Regions from separate parts of the Streptomyces sp. Ag109_G2-15 genome, predicted to be linked through region 1. Evidence: riboswitches for the same ligand, from Rfam matches in the RefSeq annotation. Region 1 holds a riboswitch; each other region holds the start of a gene.
What was found. A riboswitch is a leader RNA that binds a small molecule or an ion and turns the genes downstream of it on or off. The one in region 1 is predicted to bind cyclic di-AMP.
Positions count from the first base shown of each region.

Region 2: linked by a shared signal. The riboswitch ahead of CRP49_RS43265 (LysM peptidoglycan-binding domain-containing M23 family metallopeptidase) and the one ahead of CRP49_RS08520 (C40 family peptidase) in region 1 are both predicted to bind cyclic di-AMP.
Region 3: linked by a shared signal. The riboswitch ahead of CRP49_RS09440 (transglycosylase SLT domain-containing protein) and the one ahead of CRP49_RS08520 (C40 family peptidase) in region 1 are both predicted to bind cyclic di-AMP.

Region 1 covers NZ_OCNI01000001.1:1,988,352-1,998,767, reverse strand. The annotation lists gene CRP49_RS08545 (ATP-binding protein) at 1-1,191, shown strand, start outside; gene CRP49_RS08540 (response regulator transcription factor) at 1,188-1,919, shown strand; gene CRP49_RS08535 (C40 family peptidase) at 1,940-3,004, opposite strand; gene CRP49_RS08530 (hypothetical protein) at 3,422-3,775, shown strand; gene CRP49_RS08525 (tellurite resistance/C4-dicarboxylate transporter family protein) at 3,779-4,747, opposite strand; gene CRP49_RS08520 (C40 family peptidase) at 4,875-6,026, opposite strand; cyclic di-AMP (ydaO/yuaA leader) riboswitch at 6,035-6,203, opposite strand; gene pcrA (DNA helicase PcrA) at 6,467-8,956, shown strand; gene CRP49_RS08510 (M23 family metallopeptidase) at 9,005-10,416, opposite strand, start outside.
Region 2 covers NZ_OCNI01000002.1:1,515,827-1,526,242, reverse strand. The annotation lists gene dxs (1-deoxy-D-xylulose-5-phosphate synthase) at 1-1,815, shown strand, start outside; gene CRP49_RS43290 (aspartate aminotransferase family protein) at 1,812-3,197, shown strand; gene CRP49_RS43285 (helix-turn-helix domain-containing protein) at 3,263-3,886, shown strand; gene CRP49_RS43280 (DUF6126 family protein) at 3,883-4,005, shown strand; gene CRP49_RS43275 (tyrosine-protein phosphatase) at 4,012-4,809, opposite strand; gene CRP49_RS43270 (alpha-galactosidase) at 4,981-7,053, shown strand; cyclic di-AMP (ydaO/yuaA leader) riboswitch at 7,357-7,520, shown strand; gene CRP49_RS43265 (LysM peptidoglycan-binding domain-containing M23 family metallopeptidase) at 7,525-8,409, shown strand; gene CRP49_RS43260 (DUF6250 domain-containing protein) at 8,662-9,378, shown strand; gene CRP49_RS43255 (SGNH/GDSL hydrolase family protein) at 9,524-10,309, shown strand.
Region 3 covers NZ_OCNI01000001.1:2,172,729-2,183,144, reverse strand. The annotation lists gene CRP49_RS09485 (GntR family transcriptional regulator) at 1-682, opposite strand, end outside; gene CRP49_RS09480 (M56 family metallopeptidase) at 850-1,788, opposite strand; gene CRP49_RS09475 (GntR family transcriptional regulator) at 1,983-2,360, opposite strand; gene CRP49_RS09470 (hypothetical protein) at 2,357-3,181, opposite strand; gene fahA (fumarylacetoacetase) at 3,290-4,507, opposite strand; gene CRP49_RS09460 (ATP-grasp domain-containing protein) at 4,803-6,053, shown strand; gene CRP49_RS09455 (FAD-dependent oxidoreductase) at 6,098-7,300, shown strand; gene CRP49_RS09445 (HAD family hydrolase) at 7,812-8,624, shown strand; gene CRP49_RS09440 (transglycosylase SLT domain-containing protein) at 8,659-9,147, opposite strand; cyclic di-AMP (ydaO/yuaA leader) riboswitch at 9,153-9,366, opposite strand; gene CRP49_RS09435 (polyprenyl synthetase family protein) at 9,865-10,416, shown strand, end outside.

The DNA.
Region 1 (10,416 bases):
GCGGGGCACCTCGGGCTGCCCGTGATCTGGGTCCGGCTCGCCTTCGTCGGCCTGTTCATGGCGAACGGACTCGGCGCGCTGCTGTACGCCGCGTTCTGGTTCTTCGTGCCGCTCGGCGTGGGCGGCGTCGGCGACCAGAAGCCGCAGCCGCTGGTGGGCACCGCGACCGCACCGGACGGCCGCCGCAGACTGCTGGCCCGCAAGCCGGACAAGGGCCAGATCGTCGCCCTGCTCCTCATGGTCATCGTGTCCATGGTCTTCCTGGGCAGCATCAACCTGACCAGCGCGGCCAAGGCGTATCTGCTGCCCTCCGTCCTGGTCGCGGCCGGTGTCGCCCTCGTCTGGCGCCAGGCGGACAACGCCCGCCGCGCCCGCTGGGTCGAGGTCGGCAGCCGCCGCCGCACCCTCACCCTGCTGCGCGCGGGTGCCGGCGTCCTGCTGGTCACCGCCGGCGTCTCCGCCGTCTTCGTCATGCAGGGCTCGGCCGCCCATCTCGGCGCGGTGCTCCAGGCCGCGCTCGTCGTCCTCGTCGGTATCACGCTGCTGGCCGGCCCCTATCTGGTCCGCATGACCCAGGACCTGTCCGAGGAACGCCTGATGCGCATCCGCGCCCAGGAGCGCGCCGAGGTCGCGGCCCACGTCCACGACTCCGTGCTGCACACCCTCACCCTGATCCAGCGCAACGCCGACAACGCCGGCGAGGTCCGTCGCCTGGCCCGCGCCCAGGAGCGGGACCTGCGCACCTGGCTGTACAAGCCGGAGGGCACCGGCAAGGACGAGGCCGACGAGCCGGACACGGTCGCCGAGGCGGTGCGGCGCAACGCGGCCGAGGTAGAGGACAAGCACGGCGTGCCCATAGAGGTGGTCGTGGTCGGCGACTGCCCGCTGGACGAGAGGACCGGCGCACAGATGCAGGCCGCGCGCGAGGCGATGGTCAACGCCGCCAAGTACGGTGGCGAGGGCGGTGCCGTACAGGTCTATGCCGAAGTCGAGGGAAGGACGGTCTTCGTGTCCGTCCGCGACCGCGGCCCGGGCTTCGACCTCGACTCGATACCCGCCGACCGCATGGGCGTTAGAGAATCGATCATCGGCCGCATGGAGCGCCACGGCGGCACGGCCCGGCTGCGGGCGGTGCCGGGCGGCGGCACGGAGGTCGAGCTGGAGATGGAGAGGGCGGAGAAGACGTCATGAGCGACGCGACCGAGGCGAACGGTACGGCGGGAGCGGCGGAGCCGGCCGGGTCCGGCCCCGCCGGGAAGCGGCATGTGCGCGTGGTGCTCGTCGACGACCACCGCATGTTCCGCACCGGCGTGCAGGCCGAGATCGGGCAGACCGCCGAGACCGGTGTGGAGGTGGTCGGCGAGTCGGCGGACGTCGACCAGGCGGTCACGGTCATCACCGCGACCCGGCCCGAGGTGGTGCTCCTCGACGTCCACCTGCCGGGCGGCGGCGGGGTCGAAGTGCTGCGCCGGTGCGCCGCGTTGATGGCGGACGCCGAGCAGCCGGTGCGCTTCCTCGCGCTGTCCGTGTCGGACGCGGCGGAGGACGTGATCGGTGTGATCCGCGGCGGCGCCCGCGGCTATGTCACCAAGACCATCACCGGCACCGACCTGGTCGACTCGATCTTCCGGGTCCAGGAGGGCGACGCCGTCTTCTCCCCGCGCCTGGCCGGGTTCGTCCTGGACGCCTTCGCCTCCACCGACGCCCCGCCGGTCGACGAGGACCTGGACCGCCTCACCCAGCGCGAGCGGGAGGTGCTGCGCCTGATCGCCCGGGGCTACGCCTACAAGGAGATCGCCAAGCAGCTGTTCATCTCGGTGAAGACGGTCGAGTCCCATGTCTCGGCGGTCCTGCGCAAGCTCCAGCTGTCCAACCGCCACGAGCTGACCCGCTGGGCCACGGCGCGACGACTGGTCTGACCCCTGCCGGGCAGCCGCCCTCACGCCACCCGCGTGGCCCCCGCGAACGGCATCTGGTCGATGGGGGCCAGACGGACCGGTGCCGAGGGGTTTGGGGCGTGGATCATCCGGCCGTTGCCGACGTAGATGCCCACGTGGCTGATGCCGGAGTAGAAGAACACCAGGTCGCCGGGCTGGAGTTCCGAGCGGGAGACCCGCCGGCCCGCGTTGATCTGGGTGTAGGTGGTGCGGGGCAGGGAGACGCCGGCGGAGCGGTAGGCGGCCTGGACCAGGCCCGAGCAGTCGAAGGCGTCCGGGCCGGTCGCGCCCCACACATAGGGGCTGCCGAGCTTCTGGTAGGCGTAGGCGACGGCCGCCGCCGCGCGGGAGCCGGGGGCGGCCGTGGAGCCCGCCTGCTCCAGGTCAGCCCGGGCGTCCGAGGCCGAGCGTGAGGCGCGCCCCGGCGCGGTGCCGTCGCCGGTGGCCTGCGCCCGCTGCGCCGGAGTGAGCCGCGCCAGCAGGCTGCGCGCCTCGGCCAGCTTCCCGGTGATGGTCTTCTTCTGCCGCTTCAGCTCCGCCTGCCGAGACCGCAGCGACTTCAGCTCGATGCGGGCGGCGCCGCGCAACTGCTCGATCTCCCGCAGCTGTTGACGTACCCGAGTCACCGCCCCGGCCTGCCGCTCGCCGGCCCGCTCGGCGAACGTGGCCCCGTCCAGGTACTTGTCGGGGTCGCTGGACAGGGCGAGCTGCCAGGCGGGGTCGATGCCGCCCTCGCGGTACTGCGCCGCCGCGTACGAACCCAGCGCCTCCCGGGCCGAGTTCAGCTTGTCCTGCTTGCGGGCGGTCTCGTCCCGCAGCGAGTTCAGCCGCCGCTGGGTCGTATCCGCCTGCTCCTTCGCGCCGTTGTACTTCTCGGTGGCGGCCTCGGCCTCCTGGTACAGCTTGTCCACCTTGGCCTTCACCTGGGTCGGTGTCAGCTGCGGCTCGGCGTTGCCGGTCCCGTCGAAGGCCGTCGCGGTGGCCGCGCCCGCCAGAGCGAGGGTGGCGGCCGTGCGGGCCGTGTTTCCGCCGAGCGAGCGCTGTCGGGGCTTTCGGTGCGCTGCCACCTGGACCGTCACGTCCTTCCGTAGGACTCCTGCGACCGAGCGAGCGGTGTGCCCGGCGGCGGCCCGCACAGGGGAAGCGGGCCGTCGCCGGACCTTTCTCGGCGGTGGTGGCCGACTGCCGCCCCTGGCCCGGGCGGCGGTGGGGAGCCGGTCACCTGGGGGAGGACGCTAAACCCGAGTGTGACGGCTTGGTAACGCGGAGTACGGAACTGGCTTCGAGCGATCGCCGCGTGACCGTATGTGACCGCATTGCCGGGCTGGAGACGTCGTCTTCACGCAGCGTGGTGACCGATGCGCGGAATGCGGGGCACACAGGAGTCATGGGGTGCTATAGGGCGCATATATGCAAGATCCACGGATGCTCCGGGTGGGCCCGGTGACAGAGGGCTGTGGAGCCCCTGATTAGGCTCCGGGCTCATGGACGTACTCATCCATCTCTTCGTCGGCCTGCACATCATCGGCATCGCCGCGCTGCTCGGCGGTTTCCTCACCCAGATGAAGGCGATGGGCCAGGGCACGGCCCGCTTCGTCCCCGGGATGCTGCACGGCGCGTTCACCATGCTGGTCACCGGTGTGGCCCTGGTCGGTCTCAACCAGGCCGACGGCCACCACGTGAACACCTTCAAGATCGGCGTGAAGCTGGCCCTGCTGATCGTGATCCTCGGGCTGGTGTACGTGAAGCGCGACGAGGAGAAGGTGGACAAGAGCCTGTTCGGGCTGGTCGGCGCGCTGACCGTCGCGAACATCTTCATCGCCGTGCTGTGGACGTGACGCTCAGCGCCGTCCGGTGATCCCGGCGCGGGCCGTGAGGGCCGCGCCGGCCGCGACCGCGAGCCACGCCGCCACCGTCACCCACACCAGCGCCCGTCCCGGCCCCTTCAGCCACCCGATGCCCACGGCGGCCGCGACCGACAGCGTGGCCGCCCCGGTCATCCCCATGGGGAACACTGTCGCCCACCGCCGCATGTCGTAGCGCAGCCGGGGCCGGGCCACCTCGGCGGCCAGGAGGACCACGTACCAGGCCAGATCCAGGACGAGCAGCGCCACCGTCACGTTCCGCAGCACGCCCCGGTCGTCGTCGTTCCACAGGTACAGCCGCGCACTGTCGGCGGAGAGCAGCTCCGACCCGGCCAGCGCCGAGATGGCGAGCGCCCCGCCCGCGATCCACTGGTCCCCGGCCCCCTCGAGGACCTGCCGTGGATCGAAGTGCCGCAGGGCGAGGCCGTAGAACACCAGGCCCAGCCAGAACAGCACCAGAGCGGCGTGCGCGAGCCATGCCGCCGTCTGGACCGCGGCCAGTGTGGCCGCCAGCACTGCCGGCGCCTGTGTGGCCACACAACACAGGAACACCGCTCCCGGCAGGCGCCGCTTCCAGTGCCGCATGACGAGGTACAGCAGCGGCGGCCAGAGCACCACAGCCAGTGCCAGCGCTGCCTCGGCCAGGGTCTGCCGGCCGAGCGCCGAGAACCGGGTGCCGAGCACGGCCGTGGCGGCGACCGCGGTGAGCGCGCCCGGGCTCCGCGCCTCGGCCATCCAGCGCTCCCGCTGTGCCACAAGCCGTACGACGAAGTCGGCGGCCAGCGCCAGCCAGGCGACGCAGGCCAGCCACAGGAAGACCCGGGACACCGTCTCGTCGCCCGTCAGATGCAGGCCCACCGACACGACGCCGGTCGCCATGACGGCGGCCCCCGCCGCCGGCGGATGCCCCGCCCACCACGCACGCAGAGCTGAGATGCCGGGCACGCGCCCGATGCTAGGCAGCCGCGCGGGCGCGGCACGGTGGGCACGCGCGCGCGTGGGGCTCGAAAACCTCGAAAAGGGGACGAACGGGCTGCGGAAAGGGGGCGGTCAGGCCGGAAGAACGGGACGCTCAGGCGGGTCGGACCACGCTGTGGATGATCGATTCGCCGGCGTAGTAGATCGACTCCTCGCGGACGTACGCGCCGGGCTTGGGGGCGTGGATCATCATGCCGTTGCCTATGTAGATGCCGACGTGGCTGATGTCGTCGTAGAAGAAGATCAGGTCGCCGGGCTTCGCGTCGGCGAGGGAGACCGTGGTTCCCACGTCGACCTGGTCGTAGGTGGTGCGCGGGAGCGTGACGCCGGCGGCCTTCCAGGCGGCCTGGGTGAGGCCGGAGCAGTCGTACGATCCGGGTCCGGTGGCGCCCCACACGTACGGCTTTCCGATCTGGGCGCGCGCGAAGGAGATCGCCTTCTCGGCCTTGGTGGCGTACGTCCCGGAGGACGTCGACGAGCCGCCGGACGCGGACGAGCCGCCCGACGACGAACCGCTGTCCTGCTGGGCCTGCGCCTCTGCCGCCTGCTGCTTCGCCAGCTCCGCGGCCTTCCGCGCGGCCTCCTCCTGCTTCTGCCGCTCGATCGCCGCAAGCCGGGCCTTCTCCTCGGCCGTCAGCTGGGACAGCAGTGTGCGCGCGGAGGCGAGCTTCTTCTGGACGGTGGCCTTGGCGGTCTGCAGTTCGTTCTGCGACTCGGACAGCGTCTGGAGGCTCTTGGCGGCCTCCTGCCGCTTCTTCATGGTCGCGGCCTGCTCGGTGACGTAGTCGTCGACGGCGCTCTTCTGCCGCGAGGTCAGCCGGTTCATCAGCTGGCTCTCGTCGAAGTAGTCCTGGGGACTGTCCGCGAGCAGGAAGGTGGCGGTGTCGGGTGTGCCGGCCCCGGTGCGGTACTGGGCGGCGGCGAACGAGCCCAGCTCCTCGCGGGCCTTGTTCAGCCGCGCGGTCCGCCGGGCGACCTCCTCGCGCAGGGAGTCGATGTGGTTGCGCTGCTTGCCGGTCTGCTCCTTGGCGGCGTTGTACTTCTCGGTCGCCGACTCCGCCTGGCGGTAGAGGTCGTCGACCTTCTTCTCGACCTCCTCCAGGCTCGGCTTCCCATCGGCCGGGGGAGCGGCGTCGGCCGTCTGGGACAGCACGGCCACGGAGGTGAGGGCGGCGGTGGCGAGGACGGGGGTGCGGAGACCTGCTCCACGTGTGCCCGCGGGGCGCGGCTTGCGGTGCGACGCCAAGGGAGGCGACTCCTTCCATGTGCCGCCTACCGGGTTAGCTGTCGGGTTCGGGCGGTCGGAAGGTTTGCCCTACGGCTCTCGTCCCGGGCGGGACGTGTGCCGATTCACCCCAAGGTTCGGTGGGTCCCCGGCTCCGGGCGCCGTGCAGGGGCGCGCCGGACTCGGCGGAGGCCGCGCGGCTCGGCGACGTTCGCCGGAAGGGGGCGTGCGGCCCGACCGGCAACCTAGCCAACTGGTGTGACTCGTGTGAAGGTTGGTGCACTATATGTCCGATACATTTTCGTGACCTGGGGGTGGGACCGCTCCCGTGTCACGGGGTGATTCCGCTGCGTGAGGGGCTGTTGGCGTCCGGGCCGCGCACGTCCGCCCCTCCCGGAAACCGGCCATGGTTTCCGGGACGGCGACCGGTTGTCGGTGCGGCACCCTAGACTCGGAGAGCGATGAGCAGCCTCTTTGACGACAGCTTCCTGGCGGACCTCCAGACCCCTCGCGGGCACGAGGAGGAGCCCCCGCCGCCGCCCGAGGACGATCACGCTCCGGAGCCGCTTCCGGACGATCTGTTCGGCGGGAAGTTCGACGCGCCGCCGGACCGGGACGCGTACTACCGCGACGGCGCCCCGCGCCCGGCGCTCGACGCGGCCGCGCTCCTGGAGGGGCTGAACGACAACCAGCGCGCCGCGGTCGCCCACGCCGGCTCCCCACTGCTCATCGTCGCCGGCGCCGGCTCCGGCAAGACCCGCGTGCTCACCCACCGCATCGCCCACCTGCTCGCCGAGCGGCATGTGCACCCGGGCCAGATCCTCGCGATCACCTTCACCAACAAGGCCGCGGGCGAGATGAAGGAGCGCGTCGAGCAGCTCGTCGGCCCGCGCGCGAACGCGATGTGGGTCATGACCTTCCACAGCGCGTGCGTACGGATCCTGCGCCGCGAGTCGAAGAGGCTCGGCTTCACATCGAGCTTCTCCATCTACGACGCCGCCGACAGCAAGCGCCTGATGGCCCTGGTCTGCCGCGACCTGGACCTCGACCCCAAGCGCTTCCCGCCCAAGTCCTTCAGCGCCAAGATCAGCAACCTCAAGAACGAGCTGATCGACGAGGAGGACTTCGCCGCCCAGGCCACCGACGGCTTCGAGAAGACCCTCGCCCAGGCCTACGCGCTCTACCAGTCGCGGCTGCGCGAGGCCAACGCGCTCGACTTCGACGACCTGATCATGACGACGGTCAACCTGCTGCGCGCCTTCCCGGACGTCGCCGAGCACTACCGCCGCCGCTTCCGGCACGTCCTGGTCGACGAGTACCAGGACACCAACCACGCCCAGTACGCCCTGGTGCGCGAGCTGGTCGGCACCGGCGCACGCGCCGACGAATCCGACGTACCGCCCGGCGAGGCCGACCTCCCGCCCGCCGAACTGTGCGTCGTGGGTGACGCGGACCAGTCGATCTACGCCTTCCGCGGCGCGACCATCCGCAACATCCTCCAGTTCGAGGAGGACTACCCGAACGCGACGACGATCCTGCTGGAGCAGAACTACCGCTCCACGCAGACGATCCTGTCCGCCGCCAACGCGGTCATCGAGCGCAACGAGTCCCGCCGCCCGAAGAACCTGTGGACCAACGCCGGTCAGGGCGCCCGGATCACCGGCTACGTCGCCGACACCGAGCACGACGAGGCCCAGTTCGTCGCCGACGAGATAGACCGCCTCACCGACGCGGGCGAGGCGAAGGCCGGGGACGTCGCCGTCTTCTACCGCACCAACGCGCAGTCCCGTGTCTTCGAAGAGGTCTTCATCCGCGTCGGCCTGCCCTACAAGGTCGTCGGCGGCGTCCGCTTCTACGAGCGCAAGGAGGTCAGGGACGTCCTGGCCTACCTGCGTGTCCTCGCCAACCCCGAGGACTCGGTGCCGCTGCGCCGCATCCTCAACGTCCCCAAGCGGGGCATCGGCGAGCGCGCCGAGGCGATGATCGACGCGCTCTCCCAGCGCGAGAAGATCAGCTTCCCGCAGGCGCTGAAGCGCGTGGACGAGGCATACGGCATGGCCGCGCGGTCGACGAACGCCGTCAAGCGGTTCAACGTGCTGATGGAGGACCTCCGCACGATCGTCGAGTCCGGCGCCGGACCGGCCACGGTCCTGGAGGCCATACTCGAACGCACCGGGTACCTGGCCGAGTTGCAGGCCTCGACCGACCCGCAGGACGAGACCCGCATCGAGAACCTCCAGGAACTCGCGGCCGTGGCCCTGGAGTTCGAGCAGGAACGCGCCGAAGGCGAGGCCGGCACACTCGCCGACTTCCTGGAGCAGGTCGCGCTGGTCGCCGACTCCGACCAGATCCCCGACGAGGACGAGGCAGGCTCCGGCGTCATCACTCTGATGACCCTGCACACCGCCAAGGGCCTGGAGTTCCCGGTCGTGTTCCTGACCGGAATGGAGGACGGCGTCTTCCCGCACATGCGCGCCCTCGGCCAGGCCAAGGAGCTGGAGGAGGAGCGGCGCCTGGCGTACGTCGGCATCACACGCGCGCGGGAGCGGCTCTACCTCACGCGGTCGTCGCTGCGCAGCGCCTGGGGCCAGCCGTCGTACAACCCGCCCTCCCGCTTCCTGGAGGAGATCCCGGCCGCCCATGTGGAGTGGAAGCGGAAGGGGGCTGCCGCGCCGGTGTCCTCCGGGCCGGCCTCCGGGATCGCGGCCTCGCTCTCCTCGTCCCGCTCCCGCTCGTCGGCGGCGGGTGCGTCCGGGTTCGCCACCCGGCGGGCCTCCGAGAAGCCGGTGGCATCCCTGGCCGTCGGCGACCGGGTCACCCACGACCAGTTCGGGCTCGGCACGGTCGTCGCGGTGTCGGGCGTGGAGGACAAGGCCCAGGCGACGATCGACTTCGGGGACGGGAAGCCGAAGCGGCTGCTGCTGCGGTACGCGCCGGTGGAGAAGCTGTAGCCGGACGAACGAAGCCCCGCCGATCCGGCGGGGCTCATTTCGTGGGGCTCAGGTCGGGTCCAGTCCGTGGCTGCGCAACCACGGCAGCGGGTCTATGGCCGCGCCGCCCGCCGGCCGTACCTCGAAGTGCAGGTGCGGGCCGGTGGAGTTGCCCGAGTTGCCGGAGTAGGCGATCGGCTGGCCGGCCTTGACGGCCGTACCGGAGGCGACGCGGTAGCTGGAGAGGTGGCAGTACCAGGTCTCCGTGCCGTCCTTCGCCGTCACGATCATCATGTTGCCGTAGGCGCTGTTCCACTTGGTGGAGACGACGCCGTCGGTGGCGGCCATCACCGTGGTGCCGTAGGAGACCGGGAAGTCGATGCCCGTGTGCACGGACATCCAGTTCACACCGGCCTGGCCGAAGTAGGCGCTGAGCCCCCGCTGCATGACCGGCAGCGCGAACTTGGGACGCAGCCGCTCCTTGAGCGCTGCCTCCGCGGCGGCCTTCTTCTGCTGCAACTCCTGCTGCGCCTTGAGGTCGATGCGCTCCTGCGTCCGGCTGGCCCGGTCGGCGAAGTCGTCGGCGCCGGCGGAGAGGGTCCGCAGCTGGGAGTCCAGCTTGCTGTTGGCGACGGACGGCTTCACCGCGTGCGCGTCCGAGGCGGAGGCGGTGGTGTCCTTGCCGCCGTCGCTCAGGCCGCCGACGGAGGCGGCGGCGATCCCCGCGACCCCCATCACACAGGCCGAGGGCACGGCGACGGTCAGCAGCGCGGAGCGCTTGGGGGGCGTACGGCGCCGGGAACGCGCCGCACTGCGGGAGCCCGCGCGGGGCGCCGGGACCGGGGCGGCCTCTTCCTGGTCGTCGAGCAGGGACGGTACGGCGGGCAGCTCGCCCGTGGCGCCCAACTCGCCGTTCACGTCGGGTGTTTCGGTGAAATCGCCGATTTCACCGTGCTCGCCCGGTTCGCCGTAGGGGGTGTCCTCGTACGACAGCTGCTCGAAGGCGCCGGTCGCCTGCACGTCGCCGACCTGCTCGAACGTGGCCGTGGCCTGCTGGTCGAACGGTTCGGCAAGCTGCTCGTGCGGCACGGCCGCGCCGTCGGAGTTCCACTGTGTGGCGTCGTACGCGCCCGTGTCGAACGCCTGGGTGCCCCACTCCCACTGCTGGGTGGGGTCGGCGCCGGCGGACTGGTCGGGCTGGAGCCAGGCGCTCGCGTCCCACTGGCCGCTGATGTCGTTCCCGGTGGGCTGCGCGGGGACCGACCAGGCGGTGGTGTCGTACACGCCCGAGTCGTAGGCGGCGTGGTGCTGGGCCGCGTACGGGTCCTGGTTCAGGGGCTGGTGGGTGCCGGTCTGCCACTGCGTGGTGTCGTACGCGCCGGTGTGCTGCTCGTTGCCCGGGAGGCTGCCGAAGAGCGGGTCGGTGGCGAAGGCTCCGGTGCCGGTGGTGCCGCCCGCAAAACCGGTGGCGTCGTAGCCGC
Region 2 (10,416 bases), on a different contig from region 1:
GGGCCCAATCTGGGGGTGGTGGAACTCTCCATCGCGCTCCACCGGGTCTTCGAGTCGCCGGTCGACCGCATCCTGTGGGACACCGGTCACCAGAGCTATGTCCACAAGCTGCTGACCGGGCGTCAGGACTTCTCCAAGCTGCGCGGCAAGGGGGGCCTGTCCGGCTATCCCTCGCGCGAGGAGTCCGAGCACGACGTCATCGAGAACAGCCACGCCTCCACCGCGCTCGGCTGGGCCGACGGCCTCGCCAAGGCCAACCAGGTGCAGGGGGAGAAGGGCCATGTGGTCGCGGTCATCGGCGACGGCGCGCTGACCGGCGGCATGGCCTGGGAGGCGCTGAACAACATCGCGGCCGCCAAGGACCGGCCGCTGATCATCGTCGTCAACGACAACGAGCGGTCGTACGCCCCGACCATCGGGGGCCTGGCCAACCACCTGGCCACCCTGCGCACCACCGACGGCTACGAGAAGGTCCTCGCCTGGGGCAAGGACGTCCTGCTGCGCACTCCGGTCGTCGGCCACACCCTCTACGAGTCCCTGCACGGCGCGAAGAAGGGCTTCAAGGACGCCTTCGCCCCGCAGGGCATGTTCGAGGACCTGGGCCTGAAGTACGTCGGTCCGATCGACGGTCACGACATCAAGGCCGTCGAGTCGGCGCTGCGCCGGGCCAAACGCTTCCACGGGCCCGTCCTGGTCCACTGCCTCACGGAGAAGGGCCGTGGCTACGAACCCGCCCTCGCCCACGAGGAGGACCACTTCCACACCGTCGGCGTGATGGACCCGCTCACCTGCGCACCGCTCGTGCCGTCCAACGGGCCGTCCTGGACCTCGGTGTTCGGCGACGAGATCGTCCGGATCGGCGAGGAGCGGGAGGACGTCGTGGCGATCACGGCGGCCATGCTGCACCCGGTGGGCCTCGGCCCGTTCGCCGAGCGCTTCCCCGACCGGGTGTGGGACGTGGGCATCGCCGAGCAGCACGCGGCCGTCTCCGCGGCGGGCCTCGCCACCGGCGGACTGCACCCGGTCGTCGCCGTCTATGCCACCTTCCTCAACCGTGCCTTCGACCAGCTGCTGATGGACGTCGCCCTGCACCGGTGCGGGGTGACCTTCGTGCTGGACCGGGCCGGTGTCACCGGTGTCGACGGGGCGTCCCACAACGGCATGTGGGACATGTCGGTCCTCCAGGTCGTCCCGGGCCTCAGGATCGCCGCCCCGCGTGACGCCGACCAGTTGCGCGCCCAGCTGCGGGAGGCCGTCGCCGTGGACGACGCGCCCACCCTGGTCCGCTTCCCGAAGGAGTCGGTCGGCCCCGAGATCCCGGCGATCGGCCACGTCGGCGGCATGGACGTCCTGCACCGCGGCGAAGACCCCGAGGTGCTGCTGGTGGCCGTCGGCGTGATGGCGCCGGTGTGCCTCCAGGCCGCCGAGCTGCTGGCGGCCCGGGGCATCACCTGCACGGTCGTGGACCCCCGTTGGGTCAAGCCCGTCGACCCGGCGCTGCCGGGGCTGGCCGCCGCACACCGGCTGGTGGCCGTCGTGGAGGACAACAGCCGGGCCGCCGGGGTCGGTTCGGCCGTGGCACTCGCCCTCGGCGACGCCGACGTGGACGTGCCGGTACGGCGGTTCGGCATCCCGGAGCAGTTCCTCGCGCACGCCAAGCGCGGCGAGGTGCTGGCCGACATCGGCCTCACGCCGGTCGAGATCGCCGGACGGATCGGCGCGAGCCTGGCCGCGGGGGACGAGGGTTTCGCCGTCAAGGACACGGATTTCGCCGTCAGGGACGCGGGGGGCTCAGTCAAGGAGAAAGCTGAATGACCAAGGAGTTCGACCTCGGCGCCCTCCTCGCCGACCGCGGAGCCGAGCGCTACGAGCTGCACACCAAGTACCTGAACCCGCAGCTCCCGCGCATGCTGCACACCATCGGCTTCGACAAGGTCTACGAGCGCGCCGAGGGCGCCCACTTCTACGACGCGGACGGCAACGACTACCTGGACATGCTCGCCGGGTTCGGGGTGATGGGCCTCGGCCGCCACCACCCGGTCGTCCGTCAGGCGCTGCACGACGTCCTGGACCTGAACCTCGCCGACCTCACCCGCTTCGACTGCCAGCCGCTGCCCGGCCTGCTCGCGGAGCGGCTGCTCGCCCACAGCCCGCACCTGGACCGGGTCTTCTTCGGCAACAGCGGCACCGAAGCGGTCGAGACCGCCCTGAAGTTCGCCCGGTACGCCACCGGCAGGCCGCGCGTCCTCTACTGCGACCACGCCTTCCACGGCCTGACCACCGGCTCCCTGTCGGTCAACGGCGAGGACGGCTTCCGCGACGGCTTCGCCCCGCTGCTGCCCGACACCGCCGTACCCCTCGGCGATCTCGACGCGCTCGCCCGGGAGCTGAAGAAGGGCGATGTGGCCGCCCTGATCGTGGAGCCGATCCAGGGCAAGGGCGTGCAGGAGGCCCCGCCCGGCTATCTGCGCGCCGCGCAGGAGCTGCTCCACCGGCACAAGGCGCTGCTCATCGCCGACGAGGTGCAGACCGGCCTCGGACGCACCGGCGACTTCTACGCCTACCAGCACGAGGACGGCGTCGAACCGGACCTGGTGTGCGTGGCCAAGGCGCTCTCCGGCGGCTATGTCCCGGTCGGCGCCACCCTGGGCAAGGACTGGATCTTCAAGAAGGTCTACTCGTCCATGGACCGCGTCCTGGTCCACTCGGCGAGCTTCGGGTCCAACGCGCAGGCGATGGCGGCCGGCCTCGCCGTGCTGTCGGTGATGGAGAACGAGCAGATCGTCGCCGGGGTGCGGACGACGGGCGGGCTGCTGAAGTCCCGGCTCACCGCGCTGATCGACAAGTACGAGCTGCTCGCCGACGTCCGCGGCCGGGGCCTGATGATCGGCATCGAGTTCGGCAGGCCCAGCTCGCTGAAGCTGCGCAGCCGCTGGACCATGCTGCAGGCCGCGCGCAAGGGCCTGTTCGCCCAGATGGTGGTCGTACCGCTGCTGCAGCGGCACCGGATCCTCACCCAGGTCTCCGGCGACCACCTGGAGGTCATCAAGCTCATCCCGCCGCTGGTCCTGAACGAGGCGGACGTGGACCGGTTCGTCGACGCCTTCACGGCGGTGATGGACGACGCGCACAGCGGCGGCGGCCTGATGTGGGACTTCGGCAAGACGCTGATCAAGCAGGCGGTGGCCAACCGCTGAGGCCGGGTTTTTGCCTCTGAGGCAAGAAATTTGCCCCAGGGGCAACACTCCGGCTGAATGGAGGCATGAACGCCTCAGAAGCCGCGCCGCCGGCGGGCCAGGGCGACGACCTGCGCGCCGTGGCGCCGCAGCTGCGCGCCCTGCGCCGGCGCACGGGCCTCACCCTGGAGGCCGCGGCCCGCTCCGCCGGGCTCTCGCCGGCCCACCTCTCCCGGCTGGAGACCGGGCAGCGCCAGCCCTCGCTGCCGATGCTGCTCGCGCTCGCCCGCATCTACGGTACGACCGTCTCGGAGCTGCTCGGCGAGACGGTCGCCGACCGGGACGCCGTCGTGCGCGCCGCCGACATGGAGCCGACCCACGCGGGCGGCTGGACGTACGTCCAGGCCGGAGCCCCCGGCCGCGGCATGCAGGCGCTGCGCGTCCGGGTGCCGTACGGCACCCAGGGCGACATCGTGCGCGTCCACCCGGGTGAGGAGTGGCTGTACGTCCTCAAGGGACGGCTCCGGCTGCGCCTGGGGGACACCGCGCATCTGCTCGCGCCCGGCGACAGCGCGCACTTCGACTCGCTCACCCCGCACCGCCTCGCCGCCGAGGACCACGACGGCGTGGAGCTGCTGTTCGTCCACACCCTGCTGCAGAGCCCCACGGCCACGCTGTGCCTGGGCCCGCTGACTGGAGAGCTGCCATGAGCAATTTCGAGGAGAGGTTCCCCCGCGCCCTGTGGATCCGGCTGGTCATCTACATCGCCGTGGGCCACGTGTTCGCCGCGTTCCTCTACCTGCTGTTCGAGCTGGGTGGCAAGGGCTGACCGCCGTCAGTCCAGCAGGCGCTCCCGCAGCCGCTCCCGGGTCGCGGGGGTGAGCCCCAGGCCCTGCTCGAAGTAGGTGTCGACGCCGCCCCACGTCTCCTCGATGCTCGCGAAGGCCGCCTGAAGATACTCGGCGCGCGCGTCGAAGAGCGGACTGAGCAGCTCCATCACCTCGGGTGTGTACGCGGTGTCCGCACTGCCGTTGCGACGGACCTTGTAGCGCCGGTGCTTGGCGTTGGACTCCAGGTAGTCGGCGATGACGGCCTCGCGCTCCACGCCCACGGCGAGGAGCGTGACGGCTATGGAGATGCCCGCGCGGTCCTTGCCTGCCGCGCAGTGCATCAGCGCGGGCACGCTGTCCTCGGCGATCGCGTGCAGCACCCGGGAGTGCTCGGCGGTGCGCTCCTTGACGATCGTCCGGTACGAGGCGACCATCCGGGCCGCCGCCTTGCCGTCCGCGAGGATGCCGCGCAGCTGGTCGAGGTCGCCGTCGCGGACCATCTTCCAGAACTCGGCGCCGTCCGCCGGGTCGCTCAGCGGCAGGTTCACGTTCCGCACGCCGGGCAGGGCGACGTCCGGGCCCTCCAGCTTCTGGTCGGCCGCGTTGCGGAAGTCGAAGATCGTGTGCAGGCCCAGGGACGCGAGGAAGGCCGCGTCGTCCTCGGTCGCGTGCGCGAGATGGCCGCTGCGGAACAGCAATCCGGGGCGCACCCGCCGTCCGTCCACGGTGGGCAGCCCGCCCACGTCACGGAAATTACGCACTCCGGCCAGCTCGGGCTCGGTCGAGGGGACCTGCTGCGTCACGGGGGCTCCTCCCGGTCAGCCCCGCCGGCGCGGCTCGTCGACGGGCACTCCGTCGACGATACGACATCGATTACCTCGGGCAATGAGTTGTCCACAGGCGTTGCCACCAGGGGCTGTGGGGCCTAATGATGTTCGCACTTGAGCGGATCTGTTGGCACCTGTGAGGTCTCGATGGTGGACATCGCCGAAAACGGTCGTACGTGGCTCCTGTCGGGGCCCACAAGCAGCTATGCGCTGCATCTCTCCGAGGCGGACGAACTGCTGCACCTCCATTGGGGACCACGGATCGCGCTCGCCGACGCGGAGGCCCTGGCGGTGAGTCCGCTGCCCGCCTACTGGCCCTTCGAGTCCCCGCTCGACGGCCGCGAGGAGTACCCCGTCGAGGGCGGCCCCCGCTTCGTCCGCCCGGCCCTGTCCGTGCGCACCGAGGAGCGGCGCGGCACCGAGTGGCGCTTCGTGTCCCACCAGTCCGAGGATGACGAGCTGCGGCTGGCCTTCGACGACGACGGGCTCGCCGTCACCCTCCACTACCGGATGCGCGGGGATGTCCTGGAGCGCTGGGTGACCGTGGCGAACGGCGGGCACGCGCGCGTGGAGCTGCTGCGCGCCGACGCCGCCACCTGGACCCTGCCCGACCGCGAGGGCTGGCGGCTGTCCCAGCTGCACGGCCGCTGGGCCGCCGAGTCCCTGCTCGCCACCGCGCCGCTCACCTACGGCGAGAAGATCATCGGCAGCCGCCGCGGCCACACCGGCCACCAGCACCTGCCCTGGGTCGCGCTGGACACCGACGCGACCGAGGAGCGCGGCGAGGTCTACGGCTGCGCGCTCGGCTGGTCCGGCTCCTGGCGGATCGCCGTCGCCCAACTCCCCGACGGGCGCGTGCAGATCACCGGTGGCGCCGGCTACGACGACTCGGGCCTGCTGCTGCTCCAGCCGGGCGAGTCGTACACCACCCCCGTCTTCGCGGGCCTGTGGAGCGACGGCGGTTTCGGCGGGGCCAGCCGCACCTGGCACGCCTACCAGCGGGCGTACGTCATCCCGGACGCGGACCAGGACCGGCCGGTGCTGTTCAACTCCTGGGAGGCGACCAACTTCGACATCTCCGAGGAGCAGCAGGCCGCCCTCGCCCGGCGGGCCGCCGACATCGGCGTGGAGCTGTTCGTCGTGGACGACGGCTGGTTCGGTGCCCGCACCAGCGACCGGGCCGGCCTCGGTGACTGGACGCCCAACCCCGACCGCTTCCCGCACGGCCTCAAGCCCCTCGCCGACCAGGTGCACGACCTCGGCATGCAGTTCGGGATCTGGGTCGAGCCCGAGATGGTCAACCCCGACAGCGACCTCTACCGCGCCCACCCCGACTGGGTGCAGTACCAACCGGGACGGAAGCGGACGGAACTACGCAACCAGCTCGTCCTCAACCTCGCCCGCGAGGATGTTCAGGAGTACCTCTGGGAGCAGCTGGACACGCTCCTGTCCAGCGCCCCGATCGACTACGTGAAGTGGGACTTCAACCGCTGCTTCACCGACGCCGGCTGGCCCGGGGAGCCGTACCCGCAGCGCCTGTGGGTCGACCACGTCCGCGCCCTGTACGCCCTGCTGGACCGGCTGCGCGCCGCCCATCCCTCGGTCGCCTTCGAGTCCTGCTCGGGCGGCGGCGGGAGGATCGACCTGGGCGTGATGAGCCGCACCGACCAGGTGTGGACCTCCGACAACACCGACCCGCTCGACCGGCTCGCCATCCAGCACGGCTTCAGCCAGATCCACCCCGCGCGGGTCATGGCGGCCTGGGTCACCGACAGCCCGAACACCCAGCTCAACGGGCGGGAAAGCTCGCTGCGGTTCCGCTTCGTCAGCTCGATGGCCGGGGTGCTCGGCGTCGGCGGCGACCTCACCGAGTGGACCGGGGAGGAGCTGGCCGAAGCCCACCGGTGGGTGGAGCTGTACAAGGAGATCCGCCCGGTCGTCCAGCGCGGCGACCAGTACCGGCTGCGGCCCCCGGCGGGCGGCCTCAGTGCCGTCCAGTACGTCCTCGGGGACGAGACCGTGGTCCTCGCCTGCCTGCAGGCGCAGCACTACGGCGAGCCGGTCCCGGCGCTGCGGCTGCGCGGACTCGACCCGACGGCGTCGTACGAATGCCGCGAAACGGGTGAAGTGCACCGCGGGGCGGTCCTGCTGCACCACGGGCTGCGCACCGGACTGAAGGGTGACCTGGATGCGACGGTTCTCCGACTGCGTCGCATCTGAGCTTTCTGTCCGAATTGGAGCCTTCATTCCAACTCGCTCTGGAATGAGGGGGCGTGGGGAGTCGGGGCGTGAGGAGCGTCATATTCGTGACCGTGCGTCGCGCGTCATGTCCACGTAATTCCGATAGCGGCAAAGGGAATTGAAAAGGGGAGAGATTCGGGAATTCACGGAGAGTGACCGTGAATTCCCGAATTGGATCACTTGAGACCCCGACGTCGGGAACCGGTCGCTTGTCCGGGTCCGTCTTGCTCGCTTACGTTCGCCACCAATCCGGACGGAACGCCGAATCCTGCCGCCGCCCGGAGTCCCCACACACTTCACCCGTGTTCGGCAGGAGCGGGGGACCCACCAGGTATGACTGCCTGTCCCGGTCTCCGCGACAGGCTGGGGGTGTAGCCGCGCAGCGCGCGGCCGGGCAGCTCCAGCCCGAACCCGACAGCTCACCTCGCAGGCGCCGGAGAGGAATGCGCCATGCCCGCGAAGGGTAAGCACCGCCGTCCCAAGGCCCCGCGTTTCACCCGCTCGATCGCCGTCGCCGGAACCGGTGGCGCCGCGCTGGTCCTGCCGTTCTTCGGGGCCACCGGAGCGCACGCCGCCACCGCGCAGTCCGTTTCCGGAAAGGCCGTGCAGTCCCTTCCGTCCGTGGCGAAGACGGCCGCGAAGAAGGCGGCCGCACAGCAGAATTCGGGCGTGCGCACCTACACGGTGCAGTCCGGTGACTGGCTCGCGAAGATCGCCGACGACCAGCACGTCAGCGGCGGCTGGCAGCGGCTCTACGACGACAACCGGCAGGCCGTCGGCCAGGACCCCTCGCTGATCCACCCGGGTCTGAAGCTGTCGCTCGGCGGGCAGGCCGCCCAGACGCACACCGAGCCCTCCGCTCCCGCCCCCGCGCGGGCGCCGCAGTCCCAGGCCGCCGACACCTCCGGTGCCGCCACCGCCCCCTCCACCGGCTACACCCTCCCGGTCACCGGCGCCACCATCGGCACCGGCTACCACGTGGCCGGCAGCATGTGGTCCAGCGGCTACCACACCGGCGTCGACTTCGTCGTGCCGACCGGCACCTCGCTCAAGGCCGTCGCCGCCGGCACCGTCGTCTCCGCCGGGTGGGGCGGCGCGTACGGCAACCAGGTCGTCATCAAGCTGAACGACGGCTACTACGCCCAGTACGGCCACCTCTCGCAGCTCTCCGTCTCGGCCGGCCAGACCGTGACCGCGGGCCAGCAGATCGGCCTCTCCGGTGCGACCGGCAACGTGACCGGCCCGCACCTGCACTTCGAGATCCGCACCACGCCGAACTACGGCTCGGACATCGACCCCGTCGGCTACCTCCGCACGCACGGCGTCGCCGTCTGAGGCTCCGGCTTCCAGGGACCCACTCCTCGAGAATCACCTGCCTGATACGCAGTCGAAGGCCGGACCCCGATCCACGGGTCCGGCCTTCGGCATGTGCGCTCGTACCACCCGTCTCGTTGCGGTCCTGTGGCGGCCGCGCCCAGGGTGTCGACAGGAGAGGTGGGGTGCGGACACAGTGGCCTGCGTGGGATGCAAGCGCTTTCTGTCTCCGTTTTCCGTCTCCGCTTCCCGTCTGTGAAGGAGCCACCCGACGTGACGACCACCCGCCGCGGCTTCGCGGCCCTCGCGGCCTCGGCCGCCCTCACCGCCCTCGCCCCCGCACCGGCCGCCCACGCCGCACCCCGCCACCGCCGCCTCCTCGCCCATGACGACTTCCGGCACGGGCTCGGCCAGTGGGTCACCGAACTCCAGGACGGCGGCAGCGTCACCGCCGCCGACGGCGTCCTGGACATCGACGTGCCGAGCGGCGCCACGGTCTGGTTCCGGCAGCGGCTCGACGGGCCGTACGTCCTCGAGTACACCGCCACCGCGGTCTCGGCGGGCGGCGCCAACGACCGGGTCTCCGACCTGAACAACTTCTGGAACGCCACCGACGTCCGTTCTCCGGACGACCTGTTCGCCGCCCGCCGGGGCGGCGCGCTCGCCGAGTACGACTACCTCACGACCTACTACGTCGGCTACGGCGCCAACTCCAACACCACGACCCGGCTGCGCCGCTACGTCGGCGAGCCCGGCGTCCGCCCGCTCGTCTACGACTACACCGAACCCCTGCTGGTCCCCGGCCGGCCCAACCATGTGCGGATCGTGTCGGACGGCTCGCTCGTGCAGTGGTGGAACAACGGGCGGCTCGTGTTCGACTACACGGACCCGGAGCCGTACACCGGCGGACACTTCGCCTTCCGGACCGTGTGGAGCCACTTCCGGGTCAGCGGCTTCCGGGTGTGGCGATCGCACGGTCAACGCGCCTGACCGGGCCGCTATTCCTGGATTGGCAAATTATTTAAGGGTGTCTCATCTCACCGTCCGTCAACCCCTGCTTACGGTCGCGTAGGTCACATCCGAAGGTGAATCATGGTCCGACGTGGCAGACGATTCGAAGAATGACAACAGATCAGTGATCGGGTCGTACGTGGCGGTGGGGGACAGCTTCACCGAGGGCGTGGGCGACCCCGGACCCGACGGGGCGTTCGTGGGCTGGGCCGACCGGTTCGCGGTACTGCTCGCGGACCGGCGCCCCGAGGGCGACTTCGCGTACACCAACCTGGCCGTGCGCGGAAAGCTGCTCGACCAGATCGTGGCGGACCAGCTCCCGAAGGCCGTCGAACTGGCCCCGGACCTCGTCTCCTTCTGCGCGGGCGGCAACGACATCATCCGGCCCGGCACCGACCCGGACGAGGTGGCCGAGCGCTTCGAGCGGGCGGTGGTCCAGCTCACCGAGGCCGTGGGCACGGTGCTGGTGACGACCGGCTTCGACACCCGTGGCGTCCCCCTTCTCAAGCATCTGCGCGGCAAGATCGCCACCTACAACGGGCACGTCCGCGCCATCGCCGACCGGTACGGCTGTCCCGTGCTCGACCTGTGGTCCCTGAAGTCCATCCAGGACCGCAGGGCGTGGGACGACGACCGGCTCCACCTCTCACCCGAGGGCCACACGCGCGTGGCGCTGCGCGCCGGCCAGGCCCTCGGCCTGCAGGTCCCGGCCGACCCGGAGCAGCCCTGGCCGGCGCTCCCGCCCCGGGGCACCCTGGAGATCCGTCGCGACGACGTCCACTGGGCCCGTGAGTACCTGGTCCCGTGGATCGGCCGCCGGCTGCGCGGTGAGTCCTCCGGGGACCATGTGACGGCGAAGGGCACCCTGTCGCCGGACGACATCAAGATGCGGATCGCGTCGGTGGCGTGACGGCCACGGTCCGTGCCCCGCACCGCGAGCGCGACGGTGCGGGGCACGGACGTACGACTGCCCCGGCCGGACCCTCACCGCTCCCGCTCGGTCAACGTCTCTCTGCG
Region 3 (10,416 bases), 180 kb from region 1:
TCAGTACGGCGGCACCTCGCGGGGCCTGGAGCACGGCGGCGGAGTGGGCGTCCGCGTTCACCGCCTCCAGGGTGATCTCGGCGTGGCCGAGCCGCTGGCCGGTGATGGCTTCCAGCAGGCGGAAGACATCGGTGTTCTCCAGGTCTGCGCCGAGCAGGGCGGTGCCGACGTCGAGCGGGATGTAGGTGAGGTCGAGGGAGAGCGGGAGGCCGTTCAGGCGGCGTAGGCGTTCGATGTAAAGGACGTCGGCGCCGGCCGGGACGTGGAGGCGTTCGGCCACCGGGGCGGGTGCGGGGGCGGGGCCCATGGTGCGGACCTCGTTGGTGACGCGGCCGTGTTCGCGGAGGGTTTCCGCGAGGCCCATCAGACGGTCGAGCCCGTGCGGGTACTTCTGGGCGACGACGACGGTGCCGACACCCGGCAGCCGATCCACCAGGCCTTCCGCCCGGAGCAGGTCCAGGGCCTGGCGGACGGTGTTGCGGGAGGCTCGGTAGTCGGTGGCGAGAGTGGACTCGTGGGGGAGGGTGCCGTCCTCGAAGGCGCCGGTGAGGAGCTGGTGGCGCAGGAGGTCGGCGAGCTGCCGGGCCCGGTCCGCGCGCAGCCGGCGACGCATGCGGTGGGCGGCGACGGTGGTCGCGGCGCCCTGACCGGCGTGGTCTCGGAGGCGGTCGGTGGGTGGCATGGCTGGAACCATACCGACGGGGTAGGGAATGGGGTGTTTCTGGAGTGTTGCGCCAGGTGAGGGGGCGTCGGGTAGGTCGCTGAGCTGGGGTTTTGCTCGAAGGCAGGGAAGATCTGCCACTCGGGTCGGCTGCTCGGTCCACGTAGGGACGTCAGCCCCCAGTGAGATCAGGACAGTGCCGTCAGCCCCGGAGCGAACGTGATCAGCAATGGCAGCAGCGGGACCAGTGCCGCCACCGTCGTCGTCAGTGCCCGGTGCCGGCGGAGCAGGCGCGGTGGGGGCGCCAGGAGGCGGTCCACGCGTTCGCCCAGGAGGCGGCGGCTGGAGGCGCAGGACAGGACGCCGCGGTGCTGGTTCAGTTCGATCAGGGCCAGGGCGGTGGTGAGGTGGCCGCAGCGGCGGGACGCCGTGTCGTCGGCGGCCAGTTCGACCAGCCGGTGCGTCTGGTCGCAGAAGTGGGCGAAGAGCGGGATGCGCGGGAAGCCCGTGGCGAGCGCGGTGGACAGGTGGAGCAGCCAGTCGTGGTGGGCGCGCGCGTGGCCGCGCTCGTGGGTCAGGACCGCGTCCAGCTGGTGGTCGGTGAGGCGGTGCAGCGCCCCGGTGGTCACGACCAGCTGGGACGGGTGGCCCGGCATCCACCAGGCGTCCGGGTACTCGTCCTCCAGCACCAGCATCGGTCCGCGCGCCTCAGGAAGGCCCCCGGGCAGGTCGGGTGCGCGTTCGCGCAGGTGCGCCCGGGTTTGGCCACGGCGGCGGCGGGCCTCGGCGATCTCCCGGGCGAGCATCGCCGTCGTCCAGGCGGCCCCGCAGGCCAGCAGCAGGGTGAGGGCGACGGCCCAGACCGGGGCGGTGGAGAGGTCGTACGCGGCGGTGACGGCTGGCGGCGCGGGGGCGAAGACATGGTCGCGGACGGTGTGGAAGACGGCTGCCGCGCCCAGCACGAGTGCGGTCAGACAGCACAGCAGGACCGTGGCGACCAGGCACTGCCACACCCACAACGCGACCACGGGATCCCGCTCGGGCCAGGCGGCCCGGGTCAGCGCGCGCGGCGCCGGTACGGCGGCCGTCAGGGCGACGACGCTCAGCAGGAGCAGGCAGACGGTCATGCCGGGGCTCCGGTTCCTGGTCGGAGAGGTGTACGGGTGCGGGTGGTGCGGGGCGATACGCCGGGGCGCATCGCGTGCGTATCCCCGCCAGTATGACGGTGAGACGCCGCACGAGGCAGATGTCGACCGCGATCCGGCCGCCCTCCTTCGAGTCCGGCTCCGCTGGGCTCCGGGCTCGGTGGTCCTCCCTCTCTCTACGCCCGCAGTGCCCGCCGCACCGCCTCCAGCACCTCTTCCTCCCCGAACCCCAGAGCCCGCGTCCACGCAACGAAATCCTTGGTCACCTCGGCGAGTTCCGCCGTTTCTCGGCGGCGCGCCCCCGGTGGCAGCGGAGCCACCCGTGTCCCCGCGCCACGCCGGGTCAGGATCAGGGAAGCGGCCTCCAGCTCGCGGTAGGCGCGGGCGACCGTGCCGGCTGCCAGGCCCAGGTCGGCCGCCAGCTGCCGTACGGTCGGCAGGCGTTCGCCCTCCGGCAGGCGGCCGGTCGTGATCAAGGCGGCGAGTTGGGCGCGGATCTGTTCGTACGGCGGGACGGGGCTCGTCGTGTCGACCCGTACGGCCGCCCCGCTCACCCGCGCACCCCCGGCGTCGTCCGGATCGCCGCGGCTGCCTGCACCTGGCGATCCTGCCGGTTCGCCGGGTGCTGCCACACCGCCCGGGGCGAGCAGATGGTGAAGAGCATCCATGGCCCGGTCACCAGCGAGACCAGGGCCAGTGGCAACAGCACCACGGCCCCCGCAGTCCCCACGGTCCCGTCGCACGACAAGCTCAGCAGCGAGGCCGACGCAGTCGTGGCCGCGCCCAGCAGGGAGATCGAGACGACGAGCCCCCATGCCGCGACGATCGCCAGGGTGCGGTCGCGGCGGGACTGTTCGTCGCCGGGCCGGGTGGCGATCCGCCGTAGTGACCAGCCGCAGGCGATCGTGGCGACAGCGACGGAGGCCAGCATCGGCAGGCCGTAGTACAGCCCCGGCCAGGGGCCGTGCGACTGGGTCATGCCGTGGCAGCTCAGGGTGAGCGAGCGGCCCGCCCGGCCCAGGTCGTCCGGTGAGGCCACCGCGCCCGCGACCGTCAGCACCACCACCAGCGCGCCTGCGAGGACGAGCAGCAGCCGGGTCATCCGGGGCGGTACGTAGTCGCGGACCCGGCGCGGCGCGAGCCCGGCCGTGCGGACGGCACCCCGGGCCGGCGGGGTCAGCGCGTCGCCCACCAGGACGCCGGCCACCGCGCACAGGCCGAACGCCGGGATGGCGTACAGCACCCCTTCCCCGTGGCCGAGCGTGGACAGCGGCCACGCCGCGAGCACGCCCGCTGCCAGCCCCGTCCAGCGGGCACAGCGGTCGACCGGCGCCCGGGACGCGGTGGCTGCTGTGGTCGTGTCGACATCAGTCATGGAAGTCCCCCGTGACAGCGTGACTTGTACTCACCGCTTGTATCAAGCGGTGAGTACAAGATGCTGCCCGCGAGGGACTTGTGTCAACTCCTTGCTACAAGAGGTATCTCACCCCGACACGACGCGCCCGCTGACCTCTCCCAGCCCGACCCGGCCCCCGTCCGCCCCCGGAGCCCACGCCGACAGCGTCACGACGTCGCCGTCCTCCAGGAACGTCCGCTTGCCGTCCGGGAGTTCGAGCGGGTCGCGGCCGTTCCAGGTCAGCTCCAGCAGCGAGCCGCGCTGGTTCTCCGCGGGGCCGCTCACCGTGCCCGAGCCGTACAGGTCGCCGGTGCGCAGGGAAGCCCCGTTCACCGTCATGTGGGCGAGTTGCTGGGCCGCGGTCCAGTACATGCTGGAGAACGGCGGCTCGGACACCACATGGCCGTTGATCGCGACGGAGATCCGCAGGTCGTAGCCGCCGGGCTCGATCTCCGGCGCCGAGTCGTCCAGGTACGGCAGCAGCGGGTGCGTGCGCTCCGGCGGCGCCACGCGCGCGTGCTCCAGCGCCTCCAGTGGGGTGATCCACGCCGACACCGAGGTCGCGAAGGACTTGCCGAGGAACGGGCCGAGCGGGACGTACTCCCAGGCCTGGATGTCCCGCGCCGACCAGTCGTTCAGCAGGCACAGCCCGAAGACGTGCTCCCGGAAGTCGCCGAGCGCGACCGGTGTGCCCTGCTCGGAGGGCGCGCCCACCACGAAGCCGACCTCGGCCTCGATGTCCAGCCGGATCGAGGGGCCGAAGACCGGTGCCGGGTCGCCGGGGCCCTTGCGCTGCCCGGACGGCCGTACGACCTCCGTGCCCGACACCACCACCGTGCCGGAGCGGCCGTGGTACCCGATCGGCAGGTGCTTCCAGTTGGGGGTCAGGGAGTCCTCGGCGTCCGGGCGGAAGATCTGGCCGACGTTCCCGGCGTGGTTCTCGGAGGCGTAGAAGTCGACGTAGTCCGCGACCTCGAAGGGCAGATGGAGGGTCACCGACGACAGGGGGTGGAACAGCGGTTCGATCGCCGTCCGGTGCGAGGGCACCGTCACCCACGCCGTCAGCGCGCGCCGCACGTCCGACCAGGCCGTGCGCCCGGCGGCCAGCAGGGGGGTGAGGGTGGGCTGCGCGAGCAGGGAGACGTACGGCGAGCCGAGGGCGGCGGCCGCGGCGCCCGCGTCGAGGACGTGGTCACCGAGCCGGACGCCGACCCTCCGCTCCGTGCTGCCGGAGGGCGAGAACACGCCATAGGGAAGGTTGTGCGGACCGAAGGGGTCGCCCTCGGGGACGTCGAAGGGGGGCATGGGGTACTGCCTCGCTCTCATCCGGGCCGTGCATGGCGGTGTGTTCCATGTGGTCGCGGCACACGTTACGGCCGAGTTGCGTGTCTTGGGCAGGGCACCCAAGGGGTGCCCGGAAGGTTGCTTGAAAGGTCGCTCGAAAGGTTGCTCGGACAGTGTCTAAAGAGTTCGCAATGTCCGAATAGCCCTTGTGGGAGGCGGCAATTCCGGCTTAGCGTCCTTTGGGGGACACGGACGGGGTGGGTCCGGTCCGTAGGGGGGACACGTGGGGGGACCCGTGGCCGGAGACGCCGTCAGCATGCCCGTCGAGGCGGACTGTGACGTGCCGGGCCTGATCGTCAAGTTCGGCGACTATCCGCTGCACCACGGCGGTGTCGGCGCGATCCGCAGTCTGGGCCGCCTCGGCGTCCCCATGTATGCGATCACGGAGGATCCCTACACACCCGCGGCCGCCTCCCGTTATCTCAAACGGGCGTTCGTGTGGCCGACGACCGGCGCCGAGGAGCCGGGCCATCTGGTCGAGGGCCTGCTGCGCATCGGCCGCCGGATCGGCCGTCCGACCGTCCTGATCCCCACGGACGAGGAAGCCGCCGTCCTGATCGCCGAGCACCAGGACGACCTGGCCGGTCCCTTTCTCTTCCCGCGCGTCGATCCGGCGCTGCCGCGCCGGCTGGCCAGCAAGCAGGGCCTGCACGAGCTGTGCGTGGAACACGGCGTCGCGAGCCCGTCGGCCGCGTTCCCGGAGTCGTACGACGAGATCGTCGCCTTCGCCGACACGGCCCGCTTCCCGGTGGTGGCCAAGAACCGCGAGGCGTTCGTACGGCGCAGCCGGCCCGCCGTCAACGGCACCACGAGGATCGCCACCCGCGAGGGCCTGCTCACCCTCGCCCGGGACTGGGGCGAGCAACCCGGAGTGATCCTCCAGGAGTACCTGCCGAGGGAGGAGGCCGAGGACTGGATCGTGCACGCCTGCTTCGACGCCGACTCCCACCCGCTCGCGCTCTTCACGGGCGTCAAGGTCCGCTCCTGGCCACCGCACGCGGGCATGACCGCGAACGCGTACGTCGTCGACAACCCGGAACTCGCCGACCTCGCCGCACGTTTCATCAAACAGCTCGGCTTCACCGGCATCATCGACCTCGACCTGCGCTTCGACCGGCGCGACGGACAGTACAAACTCCTCGACTTCAACCCGCGCATGGGCGCCCAGTTCCGGCTCTTCGAGAACGAGTCGGGCGTGGACGTCGTACGTGCGATGCACCTGAATCTGACCGGCCGTGCCGTACCGGAGGGGGAACAGCGCGCCGGTCACCGTTTCATCGTGGAGAACATCGACCTGCCCGCCCTCCTCGCCTACCGCCGCAGCGGCTATACGACGCCGCACGCGCCGGTGAAGGCGAGCGGGACGGAGCTGGCCTGGCTCGCGGGTGACGACCCGATGCCGTTCCTCACGATGCTCGCCCGCTTCGTGCGCCCGGGCGCGAAGCACCTCTATCAGCTGTGGCGCACCAACCGCCGCGGCAGCATCACCACTCCCGCCACGAAGTAGGCAAGGCCACGAAGGTGGCGTACCGCGTCCTGGGGAGGGACTTCGTGATTCGACCGGTTGCAGTCATCGGGGCCGGGCCGTACGGCCTGTCCACCGCCGCCCATCTGCGGGCGCGCGGCATCCCCGTCCGCGTCTTCGGCGACCCCATGGTCAGCTGGCGCGACCACATGCCCGAGGGCATGCTCCTCAAGTCGACCCCCGCCGCCTCCAACCTCGACTGCCCGCAGCCCGGCCACACCCTCGCCGACTACTGCGACGCCGCAGGCATCCGCCGGCTGGTGACCGACGAGGACATCATCCCGGTGGAGACCTTCATCGCCTACGGGGAGTGGTTCCAGGAGAGGCTGCTGCCCGACCTGGAGCAGGTCCGGGTCGTCTCCGTGGACCGCGACAAGAGCGGCGGGTTCGAGCTCAAGCTGGACTCGGGTGAGTTGTTCACCGCGCGCGCGGTCGTGGTCGCCACCGGCCTGTCCGGGCTCGCGCACCTCCCGGCCGAGCTGGCGGCAGAGGCGGCCGACGGTCCGACGCCCGCGGGTCCGGTCTCCCACAGCTCCCAGCACCACGACCTCGCCCGCTTCGCCGGCAAGGAGCTGATCGTCGTCGGCGCCGGCCAGTCCGCGCTGGAGACGGCCGCCCTCGCGGCCGAGGCCGGCGCCCAGGTGCGCGTGGTCTCGCGCGGCCGCGGCCGGGTCGCCTTCGGCGCCCCGCCCTGGGACCAGCCGAGGCTGCGCCCCGAGTCCCCCTTCGGCCGTGCCTGGTCCCTGTGGGCGCTCAGCTACTACCCCCAGCCGTACCGCTTCCTGCCCGCCCGGACCCGCCACTACCTGGTCCGCCGGGTTCTCGGCCCGCTCGGCGCCTGGTGGCTGCGCGACCGCTTCGAGGGCAAGGTCCAGGTCCACGAGGTCGAGCGGGTGGTGGGCGCCGAGGCCCCGGACGGCAGCCCGGTCCTCACCGTCAGCACCCACGGCGCACGCACCGAGCGGCTCCTGGCCGACCACGTCATCGCGGCCACCGGCTACCGCGTGAACATCGCCGCGATGGACTTCCTCGGCCATGAACTGCGCACCCGGCTGGCGGTGAGCCGGGGCACGCCCAGGCTCGGACCCGGGTACGTCTCCTCCGTCCCCGGCCTGTACTTCACCGGCCTTCCGGCGGCGTCCTCGTACGGCCCGGTGATGCGCTTCGTCTGCGGCACGGAGTTCGCCTCGCCGCGCCTGGCCAGGCACCTGGCGGCGGCACACGGCTGAGCTGCCCGGACGCTCCTTGCGCCTCCTCGGCTGCCCCCCTGCCTGAAGGAACTCCTCGGACGGGTCGGCGGCCGCGCGTGTGTGCATGCAGCCGGCGGGCCGGCCCCACGCACACACGCGCGGAGTGCTCCCACAGCAGCGGACGCGCCGAAAAATCCAGCGCCCGTGCGCACACCCACACGGTGAATCTGCGCAAGGCGGGCGCGAGAGAGGAGCGGATCGCCGCCGTCGGCACCTGGCGTGACGCGCCCTTCTGCGGCGACGCCGAGCGCATGACGAGGCTCGCCGACCGCTCCGAGGAGTCCGTGCCGGACGCGCTGCGGGACGGTGGCCGACCACTTCGACGGGAAGCAGCTCTCCGCACTGCTCCTCAGCATCTCGCGCACCAACATGTTCAACCGCGTGAACACCACCATCAGGGAGTCCGTAGGCACCACTTGGGGCTGAGGAGCACACAAGTCCAGGAACATCAGGGTGAGTCGGCGGGGCGCGCTGTCCGTATTCTCTGATCATGGCCGCACCCCCCGCATATTCACTGATCGCCACCGACCTGGACGGGACGTTGCTGCGCGACGACGACACCGTCTCCGACCGGTCGCGCGCCGCACTCGAGCGGGCGGCGCGGGCCGGCGCCCGGCACCTGGTGGTGACGGGCCGCCCGGCCCCCCGGGTACGGCCGCTCCTGGAGGGCCTCGGCAGCACGGGGCTCGCGGTGTGCGGGCAGGGCGCGCAGGTCTACGACGCCGGCGCCGACCGTCTGCTGTGGTCGGTCCGGCTGGACCGGGAACTGGCCGAGACCGCGCTCGGCAAGATCGAGGCCGAGGTGGGGCAGGTCTACGCGGCCGTCGACCAGGACGGCGTCGACGGGCTCACCCTGATCGAGCCGGGGTATCTGATGCCGCACCCGACCCTGCCCGCGGTGCGGGTCGGGCGGCGCGACGATCTGTGGTGCGAGCCCATCAGCAAGGTGCTGCTGCGCCACCACGCGCTGTCCGACGACGAGTTGGCCGCGATCGCGCGCTCGGTGGTGGGCTCGCTTGCGACGGTCACGATGTCGGGGCCGGGGACCGTGGAGCTGCAGCCGTGCGGCATCACCAAGGCGACGGGGCTGGCGCTGGCCGCCGAGCACCTGGGGATCGCCGCCGACCGGGCCCTCGCGTTCGGCGACATGCCCAACGACATCCCCATGTTCGACTGGGCCGCGCGCGGTGTCGCCATGGCCAACGCCCACCCCGAACTCAAGGCCGTCGCAGATGAGATCACCACGTCGAACGAGGACGACGGCATCGCCGTCGTCCTCGAAAGACTGTTCCCGACCGACTGACCGGGATATCAGTAGGGCCTGCCGCCGGCGCCGGTCAGTAGGCGCCGAAGACGTTGTCGATCGACCCGTAGCGCGCGGCCGCGTAGTTGCAGGCGGCCGTGATGTTCGCGACCGGGTCGTAGATGTCGTAGGACGTTCCGGCCACGTGGTACGCGTTGAACGTCGGGTCGATGACCTGGAGGAGGCCCTTGGACGGGATGCCCTTGGCCGCGTTGGAGTCCCAGAGGTTGATGGCCGCCGGGTTGCCCGAAGACTCGCGGATGACGTTGCGGTAGATGCCGTTGTACGTCCCCGGGATGCCCTTCTGGGCCATGATCGCGAGCGACTCGCGGATCCAGCCGTCGAGGGTGTTCGGGTACCCGGCGAGCGTGGTGGACGGCGTGGCGGCCGTGGGCGTGGCCGCGGAGGCGCTGGCCGCGCCGATGAGCGGGAGGGCGAGCACGGCGGCGCCGGTGCCGATGACGGCGAGCTTGCGGACGAGGCGGTTGGTGCGGGTGCGGCGGGGCTGAGCGGCAGCAAGCATGGGGACGTTCCTCTCCGTCGCCTGCGAGGTGAGCTGTCGGGTTCGGGCGGGGAGGTGCCCGGCCGTACCTCTGGGGGGAGGCACGACTTCACCCCTAGCCGTCCCGGCGCGACATGTGTCGTCCGGTCCGGCGGCTTACCTGGGTCCCCCGCTCCTGCCGTACGAATGAGTTCGTCGATGGGTGGTGTCAGACGCGGCAGGATTCGGCGTTCGTCTGACTGGCCCGGAAGCTATGCGACCGCACATGTCAGGAACAAGTACTGGATTCACCCAAAGAGGCAGTTGACCTTGATCTGTTCCGAATGGGGTACTTGATCCTTTGCGGTTGCCAACGCTCAACTGGCCGATGGGGCAAGGGGAGAACGGGGGTGGCGCCGATTGGCCGATTCGCGGCCCGCGTGACCCAATTCACGAAATGGCAAAGAGTACCAAATCAGACATGGGGGATTCGGGAGATTCGCCGGGCGTGGTGCAAAAGGAGTACTCCGCCCGCCGTGCGGTTCGCGACAAATCGGGCGAGATCCTGTTAAGTCATTGTGTACCCACACTTATCAGATGATCAAAAACATACCGGCCGTGATCCGATACCGCCCGGGCTGGACCGGTGGGCGCTATCGGTGATCGAAACAGGACCGGATACGCTGACTTGAGTGATGGCAACGACCTATCGACAAACCGTGTAATCGCCAGCAGACACCAGCAGACAGGAGACCCCTCGTGACCGTCGTCGGGCCGTTCGGGCTGAGCGTGCGGGACCAGGCTCTGGAAGCCGATGTCCAGGCCGGATTGGCGGCTGTCGAGGAAGGCTTGCTCGAAGCCACCAAGAGCGAGGTCCCGTTCATCACGGAGGCCGCGCAGCACCTCGTACGGGCCGGTGGGAAGCGGTTCAGGCCGCTGCTCGTGATGCTCGCGGCGCAGTTCGGCGACCCGTACGCGCCGGGCGTCGTGCCGTCGGCCGTCGTCGTGGAGCTGACCCACCTGGCCACGCTGTACCACGACGACGTCATGGACGAGGCGTCCGTGCGGCGTGGTGTGGACAGCGCCAACACCCGCTGGGGCAACTCGGTCGCGGTCCTCACCGGCGACTTCCTCTTCGCCCGCGCCTCCCAGATCCTCGCCGACCTCGGCCCCGAGGCGGTCCGGGTGCAGGCCCTCGCGTTCGAGCGGCTGGTCACCGGGCAGATCCTGGAGACCGCGGGCCCCTCGGACGGCCGCGACCCGGTCGACCACTACCTGGACGTGCTCGGCGGCAAGACGGGCTCCCTGGTG